Regions from separate parts of the Paenibacillus sp. LX16 genome, predicted to be linked through region 2. Evidence: predicted binding sites of a transcription regulator. Region 2 holds the regulator's gene; each other region holds the start of a gene.
What was found. The regulator Rex, encoded in region 2, represses fermentation and respiration genes when NADH is low (regulators of the CRP and FNR family bind a similar motif). The targets are predictions, from matches to a motif close to TTGTGAAATATTTCACAA.
Positions count from the first base shown of each region.

Region 1 (6,387 bases), 2.0 Mb from region 2:
ATCATTCCATACGGTAACCGGGTCCCCATCCGCGATGTCCCTTGTCTGAGCATCCTCCGGGTGAATTTGTAGCAAGGGCTCCCGCTCCAGTCGCTGATGCTTGGGCAAGTTAGCGAAAGTAGAATTCAGAAAATTATGGTTTGGCGGTGAAATAAACATTAATGGATACCGCTCGTCCGCTTGCGGTCGATGCTCTCCGTCGTACCCTTCAATCAGCGGCACATAAGAAGGCATCGCGGGCAGACCTGCTTGTTTCATTTTTTCCGAATACAACTCAATCTTGCCTGAAGGCGTGGTTAAACGATCCAAATAAGTAGCCTTTGGCGTCATATCGAGCTTTACAAAAGGTGACTTCTTTAAGGCTTCCAAAGTTACACCGTTGAGATAAGGGTTCGTTGAATTATCAAGCGCGCCCACAATCATGTCCTCTTCACTTTCCGTAAAGGCAGCTTCGTCAAAGCCCATAGCCCGTCCGAGCAGGCTAAACAGCTCATAATTGCTTTTGCTTTCCCCGAGTGGAGCAATGACGGGTTCCTGCATCTGGACATAGTGATGCCAGTAGGATTTATATAGGTCTGTACCTTCAAAGGAAGACGCTGCAGGCAGCACAATATCGGCATAACGGGCCGTATCCGTAAGAAACAGGTCATGAACGACTGTGAACAAATCCTCTCGTTCAAATCCTTTAGTCACCCGTTCCGAATCGGGAGCTACAACTACCGGGTTACTGCAGTATACGAATAAAGCCTTAATCGGCTGTTCCTTCTGTAGCAGCGCTTCTCCGATCCGGTTCATGTTGATCACCCGGGCATCCGGGTTCTGTCGCAGATCAGGACGCGCCAGATGGGCACCGTTAATTTTGGCGTAAGCGCCATTGGAGCGTGACGCTCCCCCGCCGTGCTTCAGCCATTGTCCAGTGAGCGCAGGCAAGCATGTAACCGCACGTACGTTCATACCGCCATTATCATGATGCTGAAGCCCATTGCCGATATTGATATACGCTGCTCGCGCAGTTCCGTACATTTCCGCCAAACGGATGATATCCGCTTCCGGTACGCCGGTAATCCGTGAAACTCGCTCTGGTGTATATGTCTTAACATGCTCGCGCAGTTCCTCATGGCCTACCGTGTAGCGATGTAAAAATTCGTCGTCCGTCAGTCCCTGAGCGAACAGCACATTCATAACACCCAGCGCGAGCGCCGTATCCGTCCCCGGATATAACGGAATGAACCAATCCGCCCATTGCGCCGTCCGGTTGCGATGAACGTCAATAACGACCACCTTAGCACCTTTTTTACGTGCTTTCTCAGCCAAAACGACCTGATGCATGTTGGTGCTAATGACATTTCCACCCCACACAATAATGAGGTCTGCATCCTCCGTGTCCTCCGGGCTGGTGCCGCCCTTAAAACCCATAACGGACGCCCAGCCTTCATTCCCTGCCACGCTACATATCGTCTGATCCAGTTGGCTTGAACCCAGCGCATTAAAAAATCGGCGGTCCATTCCATCCACACTCAATACGCCCATATTGCCATAAAAGCTGTAGGGGAGAATAGATTCCGGTCCGTCCATACGTATCAGCTCCTTGAACCGACCTGTAATGGTATCGACTGCCTCCTCCCAGCTAATACGTTCAAATTTTCCTTCTCCTTTGGGGCCTATACGTTTCAACGGATAGAGCACCCGATCAGGATCATATACCCGCTCCGTCATATTGCGAACTTTGTTACAAATAGCCCCTTTGGTAATAGGATGGTCCGGGTTCCCAGTCACCTTGACTATCTTTCCATTTTCCTTGTGAAGCAGGAGCCCACACGTATCCGGGCAATCTAACGGGCATACAGCTGGAAAAATACCGTCCTGCTGCTCCGTCATCCGCTGCCCCATTTGTAAGTCTTGTTGAAGCGTGGCCTCAGGAGGCGCGCTATTACGATGATCCATAGTGTTGATGCTCCTTTCCGTTACCGTTTCCAAAAATTACACTGATCTTATCATATCCACAGCTTTGGCCTATGGCAAGAGAAGGATTTTCCCACACAGCCGCTCTCCAAAATATTAAAAAAATCCGTCTGCTGCATAGAGCAAAACGGATTTTTTTTAGAATCATAATTTTTTTCGACATCCTGTTTCATCATATCTTACCGAGGGTAAAAGAGATCAAGGCATTATGGGACGAGAGCACACTCATCCTCCATGCCAAATCATGGACCACTCCCAAAAAAATCCGCCATGACAGGTTTCGTTCCCCCGGGCCTGTCATGGCGGATTTGCTTTGTTCATTTCTGCTCAAAGTAACGTCATTAAGCATGATCACTTAACGGTTTTGATACAACCGAAGAAGTAGTTGGAGATTCATTCACTGGAAGTGCGTTGGTTTGAGGCTTTTTCAAATAGGCCAACCAGTAGGCTCCAGCCACAAACAGGCTACCTCCTACCAAATTCCCCAGCCAGACCGGAATGAAGTTCATAACATAATCTGCCCACGAAAAGTGGCCTGCAAAAATAGCTGCCGGAATGAGAAACATATTGGCAACAACGTGCTGAAATCCAATAGCGACAAAGGCCATTGTCGGGAACCAAATCCCCATGATTTTGCCACCGATAGAGTCTGTGCTATATGCCAGCCATACAGCCAGTGCTACGAGCCAGTTACATCCTATACCCGATATAAAAGACTGCAAAAAGCTTTCATGTAGCTTATGTCCTGCCATATCCACCACTTTGTCCAGGTAAGGGCCCGTTTCTGTCAAACCCAGCACATGCCCAAAGAAAAATGCAACGAATAACGCACCTGCAAAATTACTGAGCGTAATAATCGCCAAATTACGAAGCATGGCTCCTGTCTTAATCCGTCCTGCCCATCTCGCCAAAGGGACCGCCATCATATTGCCGGTCAGCAATTCTCCGCCGGCGATCAAAACTAATACCAGACCTACAGGGAACACCGCTGCTCCAATAAAGGTGGCAATGCTTCCCCATTCTTTAGGCGCACTTGCAATAACACGTATATCCAGCAAAAACCCGAGTGCAATAAATGCACCTGCCAAAAATCCCAGTACCACCGCCACAGTCCACGGGTTGTTCGCCTTGGCCACTCCTGTTTCCACCGTCTTTTCGGCAATTTGCCTCGGTTTATAGCTCGCCATATGTCCCCGCTCCTTTAATATCTTTTCACTAAAATATTCTTCTTTCATATTTTATTTAAAATCAGTGATTATGTTTGTGAAAAAAATCACTTTCTTAACTATAAAAAAAACAGCCCTTGGAAAAAGGACTGTCTTTCTGTATTTCTACTGCGCTACTACGCGCTTTACATTTAATTGTATTCTTCCTTTTCAACTGCTCTCAAGAACCAAATAACTCCACCGAGGCCTACCAGCGCCACGACTACAAGAAAAAGGATATAAAACAAACCCATAAGCTACTTCCCCCCTGATCCTTATGCTACTCTATATTGTACTATAAGGATTCGTCCGTACGCCTCAGATTATTGACAAACTTATGAACAATGTCACAGACAAACCGAATTATACAGTAACTGGGTTCCGTTCGGATATTGTAGGCAATGCTTGTAAACCTGCTGCGTTCAGGAAATTCCAAGGCTTGTTATAATGCGGCTGGAAGAAGAAATCGACAAAGGCCAACTGGTCAATGGTCATATGATTTTGAATGGCTACGGATAGCGTGTTAATGGATTGCGTCAAATCCACCTTCGACATAATTTGAGCCCCCAAAATTCTTCGTGTCTCCTGCTCATATACCACTTTCAGTAATACCTTTTCGGAGGTTGGCATAAATTCAGGCCGGTAGCTGTCCTCAATGGTTACAGCTTCTACAGTCATGCCTTCGTCCGTTGCCGCCGCTTCCGTCAAGCCTGTTCCTGCGATATTGTCTTCGTAAATTTTGATACCCGAAGTTCCTTGGGTTCCCATGTAGGCAATCGTTGGTTGTACCAGATTACGTGCTACCAGCGTACCCATACGAACTGCGTTGGTTGCCAAAGGGATATAAGCCGTTTTACCTGTCGGATTATAGCGGATTGCACAACTATCACCTGCTGCAAACACGTCCGGGCAGCTACTTTGCATATAGTTATCCACAATGATCGCACCGTTAGGCAACATATCTACCTGACCTTTGAGCAGATCCGTTTGAGGTCGGAAACCAATGCAGAGAATAACAAGCTCTGTCTCATATTCTCCTTTAGAGGTCACGACTTTACTCACCTTACCGTTCGTACCCTCAAAACGACTCACCGTCTCGCCAAGTACCAGCTTAATGCCATGTTCCTTCAGGGAACTTTCAATCCGGTCTGTATACTCATGGTCCAAATACTTATTCAATATACGATCAGCACTGTCGATCAGCGTTACGTTTTTACCGTTCATTTGGAAAGCTTCCACCAGTTCAACACCAATGTATCCAGCCCCGACGACTGTAATGTTCTGTACGTGCTGGGCTTTCTCAATGATATCATTGGAATGATTATAGTTTTTACAGAGCAAAATATGATCAAGTTCAATGCCCTCCAGCTTTGGAATAATGGGCCATGATCCTGTGGTCACAATTAATTTATCAAATGTGTCTGTAAATTCTTCACCTGTTTGGAGATTACGTGCATGCAGCGTCTTGCCTGCCGTATCCACACTCGTTACCTCATGAAGCATCTTGGTCACTACACCCAAGTCAGACAGTTGATCTGGAGACGAATAAAACAGGCCGTGTGGATCTTTGACGACACCACCTACATACAGCGCAATACCACAAGATAAAAATGAAATATTATCATTACGCTCGTAAACGGTAATTTCTGCATCTGGATAACATTTAGCTGTGTTGACGATAGCTGCCGTGCCTGCGTGTGTACATCCGATAACTGCTACTTTCATGTTAAATTCCTCCTTGGTGTGTGGGCATAAAATGTATAATAATTGTGAATAGTTTCACGTAAACAGCTCGTTTGCGTTTGTGATTTATTTCACTTCATGCGCTTATTATAGTGTGATATTTTTCACATTACAATAGCTTTTTGTGATATTCACAATTTGTCCACATTTAAAAAAGAAAGGATATACAACATCAACTGTTTGCTGAAATATTTTTTGCTTCATTCAGTTTTCCCTGTAAGCCCCCTGATTATGCCCTTGGAATCGACTTTCACATGATGCGAGCACCCTTAGACAAATGCACATGTAGAGAACAAAAAAAGGTCCGTTTCCCGGAGACGCAGGAAATCAGACCTCTTTAAACATATGCTTTGGAGTTAAGGCAAAGCTACTATAGCAATTGCTCAATGGCTGCTTTCATCACTTCTGGTGACTCCTTCGGTTCAAAACGACCGACAGGTACACCTTCACGATTCACAATGAATTTCGTGAAATTCCACTGAATTGTCCCATCTTCCTGTTCTCCAGGCTGCTGCTTTTTCAAATATTCAAACAGAGGCGCTGTATCCGGTCCGTTGACGTCTACTTTGGCGAATACCGGGAAACTAACCCCGTAATTCAGTTGGCAAAATTCAGCCGCTTCCTCGCTGCTGCCCGGCTCCTGACCGCCAAATTGGTTGCAAGGAAAGCCTAATACAACTAATCCCCGATCCTTATATTCGTCATAAAGCTTTTGCAAATCCCCATATTGCGGGGTAAGTCCACATTTACTGGCGGTATTCGCAATAACCAGCACCTTACCGGTGTAAGTATCCAGAGAAACCTCCTGATTCGCTGGTGTTACGGCATTATGTGAATAGACAGACATACAGCATCCTCCTTCGTGTCGCTTGGTTTAGGTTACATAACCTATTTTAACCAAAACGTGACGGACATGCCAACATCCGCAGACCCTTTACCGTGATGCCATCACTTCGAGTCTGCGTTCTTCCCGTTCGGAAGCGGACATTCTGGGGCAAGCATAACAATACCGCTGGCCTCCACCTGTCTTGTAATATTGGCAACAGGACGGTTTCATGTAGGTATTTTCACCGGGACGGTAAGGATTGTCCAATTCAACGAGACGAACCGTAAACGGGTTTCTTTTACGCCCGAATACCTCTCCCTCCAGCTCACATGTCACATACATATAATCTTGTTCAAAGCGCTCCACATCCTGAGGATCAGTCAACGATGGCTGTACTCTATCCTTAAAATACAGCAATGTCAGCGGAAACTGTCCCCACATTTGTCCAAGAGAGGCGCTTCCCACTGCAGCCATTGCCTCTAATATGGGCCGCATCTGCAAACTGTAAAAGTCACGTAACACCTTCTGAGCCTGTCCGGAAGAATGGACATCCCCATTGTTCCGCTTATTGTCCAGCTCTGTGAGGTCGATGACCTGGAGGCTAATAGAGGGATATTGACCTTCATAACAAATATGAAATCTGAGATTAGA
Region 1 is NZ_CP141152.1:5,384,593-5,390,979, forward strand. Features, by position in the region: gene T3H97_RS24105 (molybdopterin-containing oxidoreductase family protein) at 1-1,944, opposite strand, end outside; gene T3H97_RS24110 (formate/nitrite transporter family protein) at 2,304-3,149, opposite strand; gene T3H97_RS24115 (FAD-dependent oxidoreductase) at 3,531-4,892, opposite strand; gene T3H97_RS24120 (glutathione peroxidase) at 5,281-5,757, opposite strand; gene T3H97_RS24125 (hypothetical protein) at 5,845-6,387, opposite strand, start outside.
Region 1: the regulator Rex is predicted to act here: its motif matches at 3,224-3,241, upstream of T3H97_RS24110 (formate/nitrite transporter family protein).

Region 2 (6,387 bases):
CATGAAGCAGGGATAGCGGATGTTGTTATTACGAATCACTCTAAGTTGTTCACTGACGTCAAAGCTAGCCACCAGTTATTGCCGAGCTATGAACATCTGGTGATTGATGAAGCCCATCACCTGGAGGAAGTAGCTGGTAAGCACCTAGGTATGCATATGAAATATTTCACACTCGTGCATACACTGACGCGACTGTTCAAAGACAGCAAGAATGGACAACTGCCTTCACTTCGTCAACAGTTGGCGAAATCGGGGCACGAGAAGTCGACGGATTGGGCCTCAACCATCGATCAGATGTATCCGCTCGTGTTAGAGGTTAAGGAAACTTGGGACCTGCTAAGCGACAAGCTGTTTGGCATGTTGCCAGAGCGAAGCGATGCGACACCGGGTGAAACAGGACAGTTTTCTTCCCGTCTCAAACCTTCAGCCAAGCCTGCAAAGTGGGATCAGGCGGGGGCTTTGGAAAATCAGCTATATGTAACGATGAGTGAAATTTTGCGCAAGGGCGACAAGCTGATGCTGGACGTCAAGGAAGAACATGACGATTATGCGGCGGATAGCCTTATTACAGATATCACGGGTCTGCTCAAGGATCTGGCGGGGATTCGAGAAAATTTGCGCTTTTTTATGCGACTCGATGATGAAACAACCGTATACTGGCTCGAAGCGAGTGGGCAATTCCGCAGTAAATCATTACAATTTTATGCGGTGCCCGTCGATGTGAGCCGCCAGTTGAAAGAAATGTTTTTTGACAAAAAAAGAAGCATTATTCTGACGTCTGCTACCTTATCGGTAGATAAGTCGTTTCAGTACATGATCGATCAGCTCGGCTTGCAGGAGGCCGCAGATCAAGAGCGGCTGATGACTTCGCAGCTCCCGTCACCCTTTAATTACAGGGATCAGGTGTTGCTGGTCATTCCACGGGATTTCCCAAGCGTGAAGGGCAGTGTAGGAGATGCACACTTTGTAGATATGCTCGTTAGCTCTCTAGGAGCGACTGCTCAGGCGACGCGGGGGAGAATGCTCGTTCTGTTTACTTCCTATCGGATGCTCCGGCAAGTGTATGAGCCGCTCAAAGAGGTCTTAGCATCCAGCGAAATTACTGTGCTGGGACAAGGTATGGACAGTGGGAGTCGCAGCAAGCTAACCCGCCGTTTTCAGGAAGCCAAAGCTTCTGTATTACTCGGAACCAGCAGCTTCTGGGAAGGCGTCGATATTCCGGGGAAGGCTCTGACTTGTCTGGCCATTGTTCGCTTGCCGTTTCAACCGCCGAATCACCCGTTGCTGGAGGCAAAAAGCGAGCTGCTCCAGCAGCAGAAGAAGAATCCATTTATGAAGCTGTCTGTACCACAAGCGGTCATTCGCTTCAAACAGGGATTTGGTCGGTTGGTTCGTACAGCGAGCGACCACGGGGTCGTTATCGTTTACGATACGCGTGTGATCGAATCCTATTACGGAAAGCACTTTTTGTACTCGTTACCGGGACCAAAAATGGAGCATATGCCATCGGAGCAAATGGTGCCCCGCATCGCCGAATGGCTCCAATCCGCCCCGGAGACCGAGGCATAACGGACGGACACTAAGTATGTTCGTTACAATTAGGGGGAGCAAGTATGAAATCAGATAAAATTTCAGAGGCTGTCGTACGGAGGTTACCCGTATATTTACGTTATCTGAATGCACTTCACAAACGGGAGGTGGCTACGGTCTCTTCTCAAGAGTTGGGGCAGAGGCTAGATTTGAACCCGGCCCAAATCCGTAAAGATCTCGCCTATTTTGGAGATTTTGGTCGGAAGGGTATAGGTTATGATGTTTCTTATCTAATTGAGAAAATACGCCATATCCTGAAAATCGATCAGCAAATTAATGTAGTATTGGTCGGAGCGGGTAATCTGGGGCAAGCCCTTTCGAATTATAACGCTTATTTAAAAGACAATATGAAGATTGTAGCGGTATTTGATGCGTTTCCGGATAAGGTAGGGACCAAGATCAATACATTGGTCGTGCAACCGATGGATGAACTGGAAGCGACTGTGAAAGAAAAAAACATTCGAATCGGGATTATTACCGTACCTGATTTTGAAGCACAGCACGTGGCTGACAGGCTTATTGAGAGCGGAATTGGAGCGATCCTGAACTTTGCACCGACTACTCTCAAGGCACCGGCCAACATTCGGATTCATGCCACAGACTTTACAACTGATTTGCTTAGCCTCGCTTATTATTTGGAGGACGGAAAGGAAGAAACACAATATGACAGTGAATAAATGGATGATTAAAAACGGCTTTTTTGCCGTAAATGGACCAGAAGTTGGGGTAATCCATGGTTTTATGATTGTGGAGGATAGCCGCATTACTTACATTGGCGAGACTTTGCCTGCCGGTGAGGAAGAGACGGAAGCGATCGATGGTAAGGGGCTTTTGTTTTTACCTGGTCTGATTAATACTCATGGTCATGCGGCGATGTCTCTGCTGCGTGGGCATGGAGATGACTTGGCACTTCAAGTATGGCTTCAGGAAAAAATGTGGCCTATGGAAGCCAAGTTTACATCTACCGACGTGTACTGGGGTACGTCCTTGTCTGTGCTGGAAATGCTGAAAGGTGGTACAACGACCTTCCTGGACATGTACGATCATATGGATGAGGTGGCTCGTGTAGCTGAAGAGTCAGGTATTCGTGCAAGTCTGATGCGTGGAGCAATTGGACTATGTTCGGAGGAAGAACAGCGAATCAAGCTGGCTGAGGCCGTGACTTTTGCGCGTAACTGGCATGGTAAAGCAGACGGGCGTATTACAACGATGATGTCACCGCATGCGCCATACACCTGTCCACCTGCGTTTATTGAAAAATTCGTACAAGCTGCGCATGATCTGGATTTGCCGCTGCATACGCACATGTCTGAGACGATCGCCGAAGTGGAGCAAAACGTACGCGACTACGGTTTGCGTCCAGTTGCACATTTGGATAAGCTTGGATTTTTCTCCCGTCCTTCGCTTGTTGCCCATGGCGTTCATTTGAACGACGAAGAAATAGCTTTACTGGCTGAACGTGGTGTAGCGGTTTCGCACAACCCAGGTAGCAACTTGAAGCTGGCAAGTGGTGTGGCAAGAGTGCCTGAATTGCTGCGTGCAGGGGTTACCGTTTCTCTCGGAACGGATGGTCCTGCCAGTAATAATAACCTGGATATGTTCGAGGAAATGCGTCTGGCAGCACTTATTCACAAGGGTGTATCTGGTGACCCTACGGCAGTTCCTGCGAGTGAAGCGCTGCGTCTGGCAACAGAATACGGTGCAAAGTCAATTGGTTTAAAAGAAGTAGGAGCGTTGGCAGCAGGCAACAAGGCTGACTTTATCGCGCTGGATCTGAATCAGGCACATTTCTTGCCGCGTACAGATCTTATTTCCCATGCGGTATACTCTGCAAGCGCCAAAGACGTGGCTCACGTATGGGTAGACGGTCGTCAGGTTGTGAAAAACGGCGAATGCCTGACTATGGACGAGGAACGTATCAAACATGAGGCACAAGCCGCCTTTGAAGGGCTGCTGTCGCGCTAATTCAGGTGTCACATCCCCTTAGAGAGGAAGCACGGGTTTGAAAAATAAGAAAAAGTGGATAGCGGTCGCCATTTTGGCCGTGATACTGATCCTGGTCAGCATTTTCTGGTATTATTCCTATGTTACTCAAGACCAGGTGGCTGAGGAAAATGCCGCTATCATTAAGGCTAAGCAATCAGGTGGTCTGGTTAGCACGACTCAAACATGGAAGACTGTGTGGGATCAGGTATATTGGGTGGTTCAAGGGAAAAATGCACAGAATGAAAATATAATGGTTTGGGTTCCTTTTCAAAAAGTGGAGGGACAACCTAACATACCTGCCGCGGATAATAGCGGTGTTCATACCGAGCTGCTGAAAAACGGAGTCGACGAGCAAAAAATGACGGCGCTAATTCAGCAGCAGCTTCCAAATGTAAAAATTGTAAGCCTCCAGCCGAGTGTGTTCAATGGCGAATATGTGTGGCAACTGTTTTACGATGATGGAAGCCATCATTACTATACCTTTTACCGTTTTTCAGATGGGGGAGCGACGGGTGTAAAGTATACTTTGCCCAATAACTGAGCGGTGTGAGGATTGGCAGATGTGGAATGAATGACTAGTAAATGATTAAAAGCTCAAGAAAAAGACGTAAATACGATGAAATTCGTATTTACGTCTTTTAGTCTTGCTATGCCGTAAAGATGAGCTGAAAGCCAGCGAAATTCATCTTTATGGCGGGCAGCAGCGATCGTAAGATCAAATCCTACACGCAGCGTCACACCTCCACCATAACCAAAGATTTTGCCTCATCACAACTCCTCCACACATTGCCTTCGATATTAGATATACGTTATGATATACTATATTTTATAAGTGATAGACAAAAATGATAGAAAAAAGAATTGCTGATCACTGTAAGATCATGCAATTTGGTTGTTTGTTGACATTCGTCCCGTTTCTTCTGAGTTTTACATTTTGAGAGGAGGATGTTGTTTGAAATTGCGTGCAGTTCCTATCGTTGTGGCGGCAGTTTTGGCAGCTTTGCTGCTATTTGGGGGATGGTTCATTTACCGTCAGGTTACAATGCAAAGTCCTTTGGAAAAAATAGTTTCTCAATATCCAGGCGTGACAAGCGCTCAAATAGATATTAAACAGGATCAGGTCGTATTGAAACTAGATCTCAAACCGCAGGCGGATGTTGCCGGATTGGTCGATGTAGTTAAGCAAAAGGGACAATCCATCATTGGCAGCCGCACCATTAAGCTGGATATCGCAGATCATTCCAATGTAGCACTAAATCAATGGTGGTCTGAGGCTATGTTTCCTGTAGCCGAAGCGATGGAAAATAAAAAGTATACTCAAATTTCATCTACAGTTGAGCAGATGAAAAAGAAAAAGACGGGTATCAAAGCTGATACCGACATGGATTCGAACAATGTCTATATCCGACTCAGCGAAGGTAAAGCGACCAAGTTTATCGTTTTGCCACGTCAATCTCAGCAAATGGGGGTATGGCCTAATGCCTAGATGGATCAAGGAAATATTAATCGGCATTGTGCCGATAACCATTATATTTCTCGTTTTTATAGGGGTAAATATTATCCCTCTTTTAATTGCTGGCGTGATGCTCAGCGGCTTGTTAATGCTCATGCATGCGCGTGGCGGCTTGGCCGTAGGTGCTGGGCAAGAGCGCAAACGTAAAAAAATTGGTCCGGACAAGCTGACTTTTGAGGAAATCGGTGGGCAAGAAAGCGCTAAGCAGGAACTGCGCGAGGCCTTGGATTTTTTGAATCGACATGATGAAATTTCTAAGTTTGGTATCCGTCCATTAAAAGGCGTTCTGCTCACAGGTCCTCCGGGAACAGGAAAAACGCTGATGGCGAAGGCAGCGGCACACTACACTAATTCTGTATTTGTTGCAGCCTCAGGTAGTGAATTTGTTGAAATGTACGTTGGTGTTGGAGCAGGTCGTGTCCGTGAGTTGTTTCGGGAGGCACGTACTCGTGCAGCCAAGGAAAAGAAGGAAAATGCAATTATTTTTATTGACGAAATCGACGTAATTGGTGGTAAACGTGAGGGTGGACAGCAACGAGAATATGATCAGACTTTGAATCAGTTGCTGACAGAAATGGATGGTATTTATTCGGCAGATACACCGCGGATTTTGATCATTGCGGCAACAAACCGCAAAGAAATGCTGGACAGCGCCTTAACGCGTCCAGGGCGTTTTGACCGTCATATTCAAGTGGATTTGCCTGATAAGAAAGGCCGCCTTCATATTCTTAAAATTCATGCCAAGAACAAACCGATTCAAGAAGATGCGAATCTCGATAAAATTGCCGAGGAATCTTACGGGTTTTCCGGCGCACAGCTGGAGAGCGTGATGAATGAAGCGGCAATCTATGCGATGAGACAAGATCAGAAAATGATTGCGCAGAAGCATCTGTCGATGGCAATCGATAAAGTGATGATGGGTGAAAAGACTGATCGAGAATCGACGTTGGAAGAGAAAAAACGTGTAGCGATTCATGAACTAGGACATGCTATTATGGCTGAAATTGTTCGTCCCGGCAGCGTAAGCCAGGTAGCACTTAGCCCACGTGGGAAAGCGCTTGGTTATGTGCGCCACAATCCACAGCAAGAGCATTATTTATATACCAAGCAGTTCCTGGAGGAGCAAATTATGATCTCGCTTGCAGGGGCTACGGCGGAAGAAATGTACTATGGCGGTCGCAGTACCGGCTCAAGTAATGATTTTGAGCAGGCTCTGAACATCGTCCATACGATGATGACTTCCGGTTTGACTTCCCTTGGCATTATTAACATGGAAATGGTAACCAAAGAAGAACTTA
Region 2 is NZ_CP141152.1:3,362,223-3,368,609, reverse strand. Features, by position in the region: gene dinG (ATP-dependent DNA helicase DinG) at 1-1,569, shown strand, start outside; gene T3H97_RS14730 (redox-sensing transcriptional repressor Rex) at 1,614-2,267, shown strand; gene T3H97_RS14725 (amidohydrolase) at 2,254-3,555, shown strand; gene T3H97_RS14720 (cell wall elongation regulator TseB-like domain-containing protein) at 3,593-4,117, shown strand; gene T3H97_RS14715 (hypothetical protein) at 4,529-5,062, shown strand; gene T3H97_RS14710 (AAA family ATPase) at 5,055-6,387, shown strand, end outside.

Region 3 (6,387 bases), 160 kb from region 2:
CGAGGTCAATGGCACCATAAATACGTTCTTTTGCTGAAAAGCCGGTCCCTTCATTTGTCTGGCTTCACCGTTAACCGTATAAACCTTGCTGTCTGTTTTAAAGCGCATGACATTTGTTCCTTGTGTGATTACGGTTTCTTTGGTGGCAGTGTCATAACTAAACTGCAATCCGACACGGCTGACAAGTGAACGGATAGCTACATAGGAAACTCCGTCCTTCACGGTCATCGGCTGAGTTGCTGTGTACACCTGTCCGTTTTGTTCCATTTTCGCGCTGTTTAAGTACAAAATCAATTGATTAGCACCCATGGATGTTGGAGCTCCACCAGGATTGGTGATCGTTCCGTCTCCACCGTATACATCATTGGATACGTTCGATCCGTTGGTTGTATCCGTAGGTAGGCCAGTCAATGGATCATTGGATACGCCTGTGTTATTAGGTGTCACCGTGTCAGTTTGTGTGCTAGTTCCATCTTGATCTCCGATACTATTCTGAACGCCTGAATCAGCAACATTGGCCTGAGTCTGCTGTGCGCTAACCGAATCGGTGGATTGAACGGTTGTTGATGCTGCTTCTGCTCCTACAGGGGCTACTGCGGCCACCTGAGCTACCGCAAGGGCGGTGAGCATGGTCCATTTCTTGAAATTCATTGTCTGTCTCCTTCTATCACCAAATTATTATCATTCCCGTAAAAAGTCATACTATTAGACGCGTCAGTTGTTAAAAAGTTTCTGGAAATTTTGCTGATCATGAAAAAAAGGGAACTTTCTCCTGTGACTGCAAAAAATTCAACAACAAAAAACCGCCGCCCATCTGACCTGATGTGGCGGCGGCTTCATTACTAGGAAATAGCTTTTGAGCCATTTACATTATGATGGACGACAGACAGAATTCTTTCCTGCAGTCTCCAGACGACCCTCTTCAATGAGTCGGTATGCACGTTGAACTTCTTCATCTGTAGGAGATGGAACTCCCTCCAACGGATACTCCTTACCAAGCATTTCCCATTTGTAAACACCCATTTGGTGGTAAGGTAAAATTTCGAATTTCTCGACTCCGTTCAACGTTCCGATAAACCGTCCCAAATTCAATAAATCTTGCTCGTCATCATGAATACCCGGTACAAATACGTGTCTAATCCACATTTTGCGCCCTTGCTCAGACAACCAGCGAGCCGTACTTAGCATACGGTCGTTAGACTTGCCTGTAAGCTTAATATGCTTGTCATTGTCAATATGCTTAATATCCAGTAGCACCAAGTCTGTTACGTCCAGCAGTTCATGGATACGGCCCGCGTCATTAAAACCGTTACTGTCCAGTGTCGTGTGCAAATTCCACCGACGTTTCACTTCTTTGAACAGCTCTGCGACAAAATGAGCTTGCAGCGTCGGTTCTCCACCGGATACGGTCAATCCGCCTCCTGAAGAACGGTAATAAGCTAAATACGGCTCAATCTCAGCCAATACCTCCTCCAACGTCATCGGATTACCTTCATTCAAGGCCCAAGTGTCCGGGTTATGGCAATATTGACATTTCAACAAGCATCCTTGCATAAAGAGCACGAAGCGGATGCCGGGACCATCGACGGTCCCGAAGGTTTCCAATGAGTGTATGTGACCTTTCAACATGTTGCATCATCCTTCCCGCATCCGCTATGCGTGCGTCATTGTAATACTTATTTACATTGTACCGTGGAAAGTACGGTTAATAACATCCAATTGTTGTTCACGAGTCAGCTTGATAAAGTTAACGGCATAGCCGGAAACACGAATCGTCAGCTGTGGATAGTTTTCTGGGTGTTCCATTGCATCCAACAGTTGTTCGCGAGCAAACACATTGACATTCAGATGATGTGCGTGGCTTCCAAAGTAGCCATCCATCATCGAAACAAGGTTTGTTTTGCGAGTTTCTTCTTCTTTACCCAGTGCTTTAGGCACGATGGAGAAGGTATTCGAGATACCATCCAGACTGTGTTCATAAGGCAATTTGGCTACGGAACTCAGAGATGCCAAAGCACCTTTTTTATCACGGCCGTGCATTGGGTTTGCCCCTGGTGCAAACGGTTCGCCTGCTTTACGTCCATCCGGTGTTGTACCTGTTTTCTTACCGTACACCACGTTGGAAGTAATAGTCAGTACAGATTGAGTAGGAACCGCATTACGATAAGCTTTATGCTTGCGAATCATGCTCATGAAGCTTTCTACCAGTTCCACAGCGATGTTATCTACACGGTCATCGTTGTTACCGTAGCAAGGGTATTCGCCTTCGATTTCAAAGTCAACGGCAATCCCTTTTTCGTTACGGATTGGTTTAACTTTTGCAAATTTAATGGCACTCAAGGAGTCGGTAGCAACTGACAGACCCGCAATACCACAAGCCATGGTACGGAGAATATCACGATCATGCAACGCCATTTCAATGCGTTCGTAGCTATATTTATCATGCATGTAGTGAATAACATTCAAAGTGTTCATGTACAGTTTTGCCAGCCATTCCATCATAGGTTTGAAGCGACTCAACACTTCTTCGTAATCCAGAACCTCACCTGTAATAGCTGGGAATTCAGGCCCTACTTGGACGCCAGATTTTTCATCTTTACCACCGTTAATTGCATACAGCAGAGCTTTTGCCAAGTTGGCGCGAGCACCAAAGAATTGCATTTGTTTACCGATTTTCATTGCCGATACACAACAAGCAATACCATAATCGTCTCCATAAATCGGACGCATCAGATCGTCATTCTCATACTGAATGGAGCTAGTCTCAATAGAAACTTTAGCACAATATTTTTTGAAGCCTTCAGGCAGTTTTTCCGACCACAGTACAGTCAGGTTTGGCTCCGGTGCAGGTCCCAAGTTGTAGAGAGTGTGCAGGAAACGGAAGCTGTTTTTAGTTACCCGAGTTTCTCCAGTTACGGACATACCACCAATGGACTCAGTAACCCAAGTTGGATCTCCACTGAACAGTTCATTATAGTCAGGTGTGCGCAAGAACTTAACAATACGCAATTTCATAACAAAATGATCGACCAGTTCTTGTGCTTGCTCTTCTGTCATTGTACCCTCTTCCATATCACGTTGAGAGTAAATATCAAGGAAGGAAGATACACGTCCTAAGGACATTGCTGCACCATTTTGTTCTTTGATTGCTGCAAGATATCCAAAATATACCCATTGGAAAGCTTCTTTCGCATTGTTAGCAGGTTTGGAGATATCAAAACCGTGCTCAGCAGCCATTTGTTTCAGTTCATTCAAAGCACGAATTTGCTCGGAAATTTCCTCACGCAGACGAATTACATCTTCTTCCATGGAATCAACTTCAAGGCTTTTCAGTTGCAGTTTTTTATCTTGAATCAAGAAGTCTGCACCATACAAAGCTACACGACGATAGTCACCGATAATACGACCACGACCGTATGCATCTGGCAAACCAGTAATGATACCAGCTTTACGAGCTGCTCTCATTTCATCTGTATAAGCGTCAAATACACCTTGGTTGTGCGTTTTACGAATATGAGTGAAGATATCAATGATACTTTCTGGTACTTCAAAACCATAGGCTTTGCAAGCGTCGATCATCATCCGAATTCCACCAAACGGTTGCAAAGAACGTTTGAATGGAGCATCTGTTTGTACACCGACGATTTGTTCTTTATCCCGGTCCAGATAGCCAGGCTTATGTGAAATAATGGTGGATGGCGTATTCACGTCTACATCAAGCACGCCGCCGTTTGCCAACTCTTTTTTAGTAAGATCGGATACAATATCCCACAGTGCAGTTGTGTTAGCGGTAGGACCAACTAAAAATTCTTCATTGCCAACATAAGGTAAGATATTGGTTTCAATAAAATCGTTGACGTTGACTTCTTTAGTCCATTTACCTTTTTTAAAACCTCTCCAGCCAGATTGTTGCTCTTGTAATTCTCTCTCAATCACCGACATGTAAATCCCTCCAAATTGTTTGGTCTTCCGGACTTGTGATTTTTTTCACGATAAAGCTATTTCTTGAGCCCGGCCTGTTCACCGATGCCTTACGCTCAGTGTCGGGACCTTTCTTACACCCTTATTGTAGAATAATGATAGAGTGTAGTATGTGATAAAAATCACAATATGAGTGATTTTTATCACTTTATTTTCCCTAGCTTCACGCCTATATCCTTAGCCTTGCCGTTCACCTCCCTTCCCAAACCAACAGGCCCTCTATATAGAGAGCCTGCATCGGTATTGAACGAGAAAATGCTTTTTCACAAGCCTCTTCGTACCTATTATATTATTGGTCAAAACGTCCGTAGAAGGCATTGCGATATACGTCAGCCAACTCAGTAACCAGTGGCAACTTCGGATTTGCAGTTGTACATTGATCTTCAAATGCGCGGTCAGCCAGATAGTCTACACGTGATTCGAAATCCTTCGCATCGAAACCGATTTGTTGGAACGATTCCTCGATACCAAGTGTTTTGTTCATCTTACGGATCGCTTCGATCAAGCTGTTAACCCCTTCTTCGGTGGTGCGTGCAGGCAGTCCCAGTATGCGCGCGATTTCTGCATAACGCTCATCCGCAACAAAGTGCGAATATTTAGGGAACGAAGCAAATTTTGTCGGTTTTTTCGCATTATAGCGAATGACGTGCGGCATCAAAATGGCATTCGTGCGGCCATGCGCTGTATGGTATTGTCCACCCCATTTATGTGCAAGACTGTGGTTAATGCCCAAGAATGCATTAGCAAACGCCATACCAGCAAGTGTGGAAGCATTATGCATTTTTTCACGAGCCAGCTTATCACCGGTCAGAGCCGATTGTTCCAGGTATTGGAATACCAATTGAATGGCTTTAATCGCCAGACCGTCTGTGTAGTCATTAGCCATTACGGACACGTAAGCCTCGATAGCATGTGTCAGAACGTCCATACCTGTGTCCGCTACAGCTGTTTTAGGCAGCGAATATACAAACACTGGGTCAATAATTGCCACATCAGGAGTCAACTCATAGTCAGCCAGCGGGTACTTCGTGTTGCCCAGGTTTTTGTCCGTAATTACTGCGAACGATGTAACTTCGGAACCTGTACCCGAGGTTGTAGGGATAGCTACAAATTGTGCTTTTTGGCCCAAACGTGGGTACTTGTAAATCCGTTTACGGATATCCATGAATTTTTGTTTTAAGTTATTGAAATCAGTATCTGGATATTCATAGAACATCCACATGCCTTTAGCCGCATCCATTGGCGAACCGCCGCCCAATGCGATGATGCAATCCGGTTGGAAACGTCTCATCATTTCAGTACCACGTTCTACCGTAACTGTCGATGGATCTGGCTCTACTTCAGAGAACACTTCGATAGCTACTGGTGTTTGGCGTTGATGCAGATAATGAATAACACGATCTACATATCCAAGTTGTACCATCATAGGGTCTGTGATAATGGCTACACGTGTGATATCAGGCATTTTAGCAAGATACTGTGTCGAGTTTTTCTCAAAATAGATTTTGGAAGGTACTTTGAACCATTGCATATTCACCGTCCGTTTCGCCACCCTTTTCACATTAATCAAATTGACTGCCGATACGTTCGACGAAGTCGAGTTACGACCGTACGAACCGCAACCGAGTGTCAACGAAGGAAGGTTGGTGTTGTAAATGTCGCCAATCGCACCATGTGTGGAAGGTGCATTTACAATGATACGTCCTGTTTGCAGACGGTTTGCGAAGCGAGCGATAACGTCCTCATCGTTCGAATGAATAGCGGACGAGTGGCCCATGCCCCCGAATTCCACGACTTCAGCAGCGCGTTGAATACCTTGTTCCGCATTTTTTACTTTATAGCAAGCCAATACAGGACTCAATTTTTCCGCAGACAATGGGAATTTTGTTCCTACCCCTTCAATCTCAGCGACCAAAATTTTAGTTCCTGCTGGTACTGTGATACCACTCATTTCAGCAATTTTCACAGCAGACTGCCCGACGATAGCTGGGTTCACTGCACATTTCTCGACATTCATAGCTCCTTGAGTGAGCTTAGCTGCTTCTTCTTTATTTACAAAATAACAGCCGTTAGCGATCATCAATTTTTTCACTTGTTCGAAGATTGGTTCTTCGATAATAACCGCTTGCTCGGAAGCACAAATCATACCGTTGTCGAAAGATTTAGAGAGGATGAGATCGTTCACAGCCTGTTTGATGTCTGCTGTTTTTTCAATAAAGCAAGGCACGTTACCTGGGCCTACACCCAGAGCAGGTTTACCGCAGCTATATGCCGCCTTAACCATGCCTGATCCACCAGTTGCCAGAATCAGCGCCACATCAGGGTGGTTCATCAGTACATTGGTCTTATCCATCGAAGGTGCTTCAATCCATTGAATACAATCAGCTGGAGCGCCATGTTTAACAG
Region 3 is NZ_CP141152.1:3,521,295-3,527,681, forward strand. Features, by position in the region: gene T3H97_RS15550 (copper amine oxidase N-terminal domain-containing protein) at 1-651, opposite strand, end outside; gene pflA (pyruvate formate-lyase-activating protein) at 871-1,629, opposite strand; gene pflB (formate C-acetyltransferase) at 1,681-3,942, opposite strand; gene adhE (bifunctional acetaldehyde-CoA/alcohol dehydrogenase) at 4,271-6,387, opposite strand, start outside.
Region 3: the regulator Rex is predicted to act here: its motif matches at 3,976-3,993, upstream of pflB (formate C-acetyltransferase).